Regions from separate parts of the Pseudarthrobacter sp. CCNWLW207 genome, predicted to be linked through region 2. Evidence: predicted binding sites of a transcription regulator. Region 2 holds the regulator's gene; the other holds the start of a gene.
What was found. The regulator LexA, encoded in region 2, represses DNA repair genes until DNA is damaged. The targets are predictions, from matches to a motif close to TCGAACANNTGTTCGA.

Region 1 (3,405 bases), on a different contig from region 2:
GCGAACTCCCGTTGCTCCACCCTGCCGGCGAACTCGCGCAGTTCAGGTTTCTCCACCAGCGCTTCGCGGAACTTGCGGGCCGAAAAACGCCACAGCTGCTTGGCGATCTCCCCCACATCGCCCTCGTCCATGCCCAGGGCCATGCCGGCATCCCGGACAGCGCCGCGGGCACGGTAGCCGTTCTGCATGCTCATCAGCGTGACGCGCTCGGCACCGAAGCGGTCAAAGATCCTCCGGTATACGTTGTGCCGCTCAGCGCTTTCAACATCGATGTCGATGTCCGGCAAGGTGGCCCGGTCTTGGGACAGGAACCGTTCGAAGATCAGGTCATGCTGCAGGGGGTTCACTTGGCTGACGTCGATGAGGTAGTTGACCAGGCTGGAAGCTCCTGAACCCCGGGCTGCGGCGCGGACTCCCATGTCAATGATCATCCGGGAAACCTCAGCAACAGTCAGGAAGTAGGAGGAGAACCCAAGGTTCCGGATGATCCCCAGTTCGTGCTCCAGCCGCGAGCGCATTTCCTTTTCGGCGGTACCGGATACGCCGGGAAACCTCTTGCCGATACCGGCCTCGCAGCGCTGGACCAGCTCAAGGTGCGGGTCCTGGCTGATACCGATGACCGAGGCTTCAGGGACTACGGGCTGCTTCCAGCCCATGTCTGTTACGGGGTCAATCCGGCAGAGGTCGGCGAGCGCTTCTGTCTGCGCCATGAGCTGTTTGAGGTCCGCCGCACCGTATCCTGCGGCGCCGATGATTTCCTTGCCCAGCTGGAGCATTTGGACGGACGACTTCAGCCAGGCTTGCCCGTTGGGCTGAAGGAGGGGTTCTGCGGCCAGTTCAGGCAGTGACTTCAGTGTGCGGGCCGAGTCCAGGACGTCAGCCGTTGCGGCGCCGTCCTCGGCGCAGTACCGGACGGCATTGGTGAGCACGGCCGGGACCTGGTGCTCCTCCGCGAGTTTGAGCATCCGCACTGCGTGGGCTGTGCTCAGTGGTGAGCCAGGCGAGCTCAGCTGGGAAACCACTTCGGCGACTATGGTTCCTCGGGGCATGGCATCAAGCCAGCGTTTGAAGAGGGTGCGGGGACGCAGGTACCGCCGCCCGCCCATGGCACGTCCGACGTCGGAATCCGGGCCGATCAGGACAGTCAGGACCGGCTTCAGGGTTTTCGGGTCAAGCGTCCGGGAGGCAAGTTCCGCGCGGGTGACGGCTACCGGCACTGCTCCCCCGGCTTTGCCGGAGGTCCGGGCATGGGCGTCGGACACGAGCCGGCACAGCGCACGATAGCCCGCACCGCTGTTGTGGCCGCGGGCGAGGACCACCACCCGTCCGGCGAGCTGGGTTCGGTGGTCGCCGTCGTCGTCGAACACCGCAAGGTCAACACCCACGATGGGGTCAATCCCTGCTGCCATGCAGGCCTTGAGGTGTTTGACGGTGCCGTACAGGCCGTCCCGGTCAGTGCAGGCGAGCGCTGTGGCGGCGTCGGAGGCAGCAACCTGGGCGAGTTCGTCCGGCCAGGACACCCCGTAGTGGGCGCTGAAGGCTGTGGAAACGTGGAGGTGTGTGAAGGTCATGCTGTTCTGGGGTGGATTGCGTCATGGATCCGGAGCAGCCGCCAGCGGCCGCTTCCGAGGTGGCGGCTCAGGTCCAGGGTGAGGGTTTCTTGCTTCAGGTGGCCGGTTTCAGCTGGTTCTGCCCGCACCTGGACCCGCCAGATTTCGTGGTCCACCAGCCCTGGCCCGCTTCCCAGGGGTGCGCGGCTTTCCTCGGCCCACCACTGCCTGCGTTCGAACCACCGGACAGGTTCGGCGCAGACTATGTAGTGCCGCCCTGCCCACTGGAGGGACACCGGCTGTCCGGATGCGCTGCAAAGGACGTCAACTGATTCGCTGAACATGCCCATGGGCGCCTCCCGGAACTGAATGAACCGTTGCCCCGGGGACGGGTCATCCCGGGGTTTCGAACACGGCTGTTCGAATACATATTCGAATAAATCCAGTCTACGCCGGTGCCCCGGCAAAACCTAGACAGGGGTGGACGGACGGGACGGCAGGTAGCAGGATGGTGGCATGAGCACCAATGACGCACTCCTGAAGCAGGTAAGCATCAAAGCCCAGGACTCCACGCTCCTGGCCACTTTTGATATTGAAGGCAACATCCCGGGCTCGGGTGCGTACGTGGTGGGGCTTATGGCTGCCAGCCCTGACTACTCGTCGCAAAGACGGCTGGGCATTGAATTCATGAACGGGGAGGCGATCGCCTTCTACTCGTTCAGCCATGAACAGGGAACCGAGGAGAACTACGACCTCAGCGGAGTCACGCATTCGGGCAGCACCATTACCGGAGTCTTCCCTATGGATGCTATCCACGGGCTGGGCAAGGGACACATCATGTCGGCGTTCAGTGAGGCCGATGGCCGGGAATTCCAGTCCGGCATCGCCGTCGAGGAATCACTCTAACCCGGGAAAAAGAGCAGGCGCCCTGCCGGAACAAATCCGGTGGCAGGGCGCCTTGGAATTACTGGGAACAGCTCGGGACTGCTGGGGACAGTGTCAGCTGTTTTCTTTGTGGACCTTCAGCTCGAGTTCGATGAATCCCGAGATCATGGCCCGGTACGTTGACTCCACGATGTCCGGATCGATGTCCTTCTTTTCCGCGGCGGACCGGACGTGTTCGATGATCCGCTCCACCCGGCCAGGGGCCCGGACTTCGGCGTCGTCCCCCTTGAGGGTTCCGGCAATCCTGATCAGCCGTTCGCGCCGGGCAATGAGGGTGACGATCTGGTCATCCACCTCGTCGACTGCAATCCGCACGGCGGCGAGCTGTTCCTTGTCGGCCAGCGCGTCCCTATCGTTTCCTTGAATTGTCGCCATCTTCTGACAGTATCGAAGCATGCAGCCCAGAGTCGACTTCATCTCACTAGGTGTGCGCAGCGTAGCCGCCTCCCGCCGCTTCTATGCCGAAGGCCTTGGCTGGCCCGTGCACAAGGAATTCCCTGATGACGTGTTATTCATCCAGGTCAACCACGGACTCATCCTCTCCCTGTGGAACGCCGGCCAAATGCAGGCCGAGGCCGGAGTTGATGCGCCAGGGCCGGTCCCCTGCATCACGCTCAGCCACAACCTGGCCAGCACGGAGGAAGTGGACCGGGTCATGGCCGAAGCCGCTGCTGCCGGGGCGAGGATCGTTGCGGAGCCGGTCACTCAGCCGTGGGGCGGGTACAGCGGCTACTTCGCGGACCCGGACGGCTTCCGCTGGGAAATTGCCTACAACCCCACGTGGGCAGTGGACGACGCCGGCCAGGTCACCGTCTAGGAGTCAGGAACCCCCGCCGCCCCGGGTCAGGGGAGGGGTCAACGAACGAACGGCTTGGCTTAGAAAAGCGCCTCGACGGGACGGATGAGTTCC
Region 2 (3,405 bases):
GCGCAGAAGTGCCCGATGGCCGCTGAATGCTTCAGCGAACTCGCCCGCCAGGACGCGGCCGACGCCGATGTTGTGGTCACCAACCACGCGATGCTCGCCGTCAGCGCGTTCGAGGGGCTGGCTGTCCTGCCCGAATACGACGTCGTGGTGGTTGACGAGGCGCACGAACTCCAGGACCGGGTGACTGGTGCGGTGTCCGGGCAGCTGTCCGTAGCGATGGTCCATGCGGCGGCTGCCGGAGCGCGGAAGCACACGGCCATTACGGTGGACGCCCTCAACGCTGCGGCCGCCAACCTGGAACTGGCATTGGCAGGGGTTCCCAACGGGCTCCTTCCCAACGGCCTAAATGACGAGCAGCTGGACTGCATCGACCAACTGCGTGACGCCTGCAGGGCTGCCCTGTCCGACTCGAAGGGGGACAGCAGCCAGACGGCCGACGGCGGGCGCCAGCTCGCGCGCTCACGCCTGATGCTCATCCTGGAACTGTGTGAACGGCTGATCGTGGCCCGGGAGAACCGGGAAGTGGTGTGGTTCTCGCGCGCCAGCACCTTCGATCCGCAGCAAGGCTATGCGCAGCCCGACGACGCCGCACCGGCACTGATAAACATCGCACCGCTCAGCGTCGCAGGGAAGCTTCGCGAGGGACTGTTCGAAGGCCACACCGTGGTGCTGACCTCGGCCACACTGGCCATCGGCTCCGCTTTCGAGCCGGCCGCCGGCGGGCTGGGCCTTGTGGGCCCGGGCGCCCCGAGCTGGACGGGCATTGACGTCGGTTCCCCGTTTGACTACCCAAAGCAGGGAATACTGTACGTTGCCGGGCACCTGCCCAAGCCCGGGCGCGGTGTGTCCCCGGAGGCACTGGAGGAGCTCGAGGCGCTGATCAGGGCCTCAGGCGGCGGTGCACTGTGCCTGTTCTCCTCACGCCGCGCCGCAGAAGAAGCAGCCGACGCCTTGCGGCCCCGTCTGGGACTGAGCATCCTCTGCCAGGGCGATTCCACGATGACCGCCTTGGTCAAGCAGTTCGCCGACGAGCCCGACACATGCCTCTTCGGAACCATGTCCCTGTGGCAGGGAGTGGACGTACCCGGGGGCTCCTGCCGGCTGGTGGTGATTGACCGCATTCCGTTCCCTCGGCCGGACGACCCCCTTATGACTGCCCGTTCCCGGGCCGTCGCCCAGGCCGGCGGCAACGGCTTTATGTCGGTCTCCGCCACTCATGCCGCCATCCGGCTTGCCCAGGGTGCCGGCCGGCTGATCCGGTCCACCGGGGACAAAGGTGTGGTGGCGGTGCTTGATTCACGGCTGGCCACCGAGAGGTACGCCGGATTCCTCCGGGGTGCGCTGCCGCCCTTCTGGCCTACCACAGATCGCAAGATCGCGTTCGCGGCGCTGGAACGGCTGTCCAAAGAGCACGCCTGAGTTAACTGCGAAGATCAGCTGAGCCAGCCCTTGTGGGAGGGCCCAGCTGATCTTTTTGCTGCTGGGGACTGTACCTAGAGTGAACGCAGAACCGAAACGACCTTGCCCATGATGGTGGCGTGGTCGCCAAGGATGGGTTCGTACTGCGTGTTCTGCGGCAACAGCCACGTGTGGCCGTCCCGCTGGCGGAACGTCTTGACGGTTGCTTCGTCGTCCAGGAGTGCTGCGACGATGTCCCCGTTCACGGCGTCGGCCTGGCGCCTCACTACCACCCAGTCGCCATCGCAGATGGCCGCGTCCACCATGGAGTCTCCGGCCACCCTGAGCATAAAGAGCTCGCCCTGACCGACCAGTTGGCGGGGGAGGGGCATCACGTCTTCAACCACCTGGTCCGCAAGGATCGGCCCGCCGGCTGCGATCCGGCCCACCAGGGGAACCATGGCCGTATCCATGGCAGTGGAAAGCTCCGTTACCTTCCCGCCGCTGATGCCCCGCAGGGTTGCCGGTGCGGCGGAGCCCGGAGCCTTGGCAGTCCCGCCATCCAAGGTGAGCGGCATCAGGACCTCCATGGCCCGTGGCCGCTTAGGGTCCCGGCGCAGGTATCCCAACTTCTCCAGCTGCGAGAGTTGATGCGTCACGCTGGAGAGGCTGGCCAGCCCCACGGTGTCGCCAATTTCGCGCATGGACGGGGGGTATCCGTTGTCATTGACTGAACGCTGGATCGTTTCCAGGATCTTCTTCTGACGGGCAGTCAGCCCCTTGGGAGTCCTCTGGGGCTGTGGACCCCGCTGGGTCGCCCTGCCGCCGGCTGCTGCTGCCATGTTAGCCAATGCCTTTCCGTTGCCCCGGTGCCTCCGGCGCCGGGTGCCGGGAGCCTCCGGCATTGATTGTCAGACCCTGCTGATCAACTACAGAGGTGGCTGTACTTCGGGTGGTTGATCCTTGGTTCAAACGTAGGCCAGCCGCAACACTTTTTCAAACATTTGTTCTAGCGAGTCTCGACAATGTTCGTTGATAAGTGCTAAAACAGAAGAAGCAAAGTTCGAACATGTGTTCTATTCGCTTCCGGAAGCGTTCGAAGATTCGAATACTTCGGGAACGTCCGCTTCGCCGGACAAGCGGAAGGAACACTCCGGGCAGCAAAGCATGGTCCAGGAGGGCTCATTTCATGTCAGCGTTTTCAGCATCGCAGGACTCCCGTCCGCAGTTCGTCTCGGTACAGCACCTCACGTCAGTCCCGCAGGTCCGCCCCGGCAAGCAGCCGTTGCCGCCCCTTCGCCTGACGCGACGCGGACGGGTGGTCCTGATCGGCATCCCGCTGGTCCTGCTCGCTGTCCTGATCTTCCTGCTGGCGGGATTCTTGAACGCCCCCGCCAAGGCAGCAGACTCCGCAGCCGATCTCGCAGTCACACCGACAGTGTCCGTCACCGTGCAGTCCGGGGAGTCGCTGTGGGCGATCGCGGCAGCGGTTGCGCCCGAGCGCGATCCCCGTGACGTGATAGCGGACATCGTCCAGCTCAACAACCTCACTGCCGGCGCTGTCGTGCCAGGCCAGCAGCTGTTTGTACCTGTGAAGTGACGCTGCCGCTGACCGTCACATTTTCGGGGTCCATGCTTCGGCACTAAACTGTTCAGGTGAATGACCAGCTAGAGCGTCTGAACCGCCTTCCCCTCCGCAGCAACCTCCGTGGCCTGACCCCGTACGGGGCTCCCCAGTTGCATGTTCCCATTCTGCTGAACGTCAACGAAAACACCCACGGCGTTCCTGCGGACGTACGGGCCGCGATCAGCGCAGCAGTCACCGAGGCAGCCGCCGGCCTGAACCGCTACCCGGACCGTGAATTTTCCGATCTCCGCGTTGCGCTGGCCGAGTACCTTGGCCACGGTCTTGACGCAACCAACATCTGGGCAGCCAACGGCTCTAACGAAGTGCTTCAGCAAATCCTCCAGGCGTTTGGCGGACCCGGCCGCACGGCCCTGGGCTTC

Region 1: V9L17_RS08615 (DUF6504 family protein) is a predicted target of LexA. The motif match lies at 1,971-1,986, and genes of this name have one in related genera.

Annotation. Positions count from the first base shown of each region.
Region 1 covers NZ_JBBCBS010000004.1:155,818-159,222, reverse strand. Annotated here, with positions in the region: gene V9L17_RS08620 (DNA polymerase III subunit alpha) at 1-1,571, opposite strand, end outside; gene V9L17_RS08615 (DUF6504 family protein) at 1,568-1,900, opposite strand; gene V9L17_RS08610 (hypothetical protein) at 2,067-2,456, shown strand; gene V9L17_RS08605 (chorismate mutase) at 2,550-2,870, opposite strand; gene V9L17_RS08600 (VOC family protein) at 2,890-3,312, shown strand; gene V9L17_RS08595 (SOS response-associated peptidase) at 3,372-3,405, opposite strand, start outside.
Region 2 covers NZ_JBBCBS010000010.1:48,922-52,326, reverse strand. Annotated here, with positions in the region: gene V9L17_RS16720 (ATP-dependent DNA helicase) at 1-1,419, shown strand, start outside; gene lexA (transcriptional repressor LexA) at 1,494-2,240, opposite strand; gene V9L17_RS16710 (LysM peptidoglycan-binding domain-containing protein) at 2,588-2,998, shown strand; gene V9L17_RS16705 (histidinol-phosphate transaminase) at 3,055-3,405, shown strand, end outside.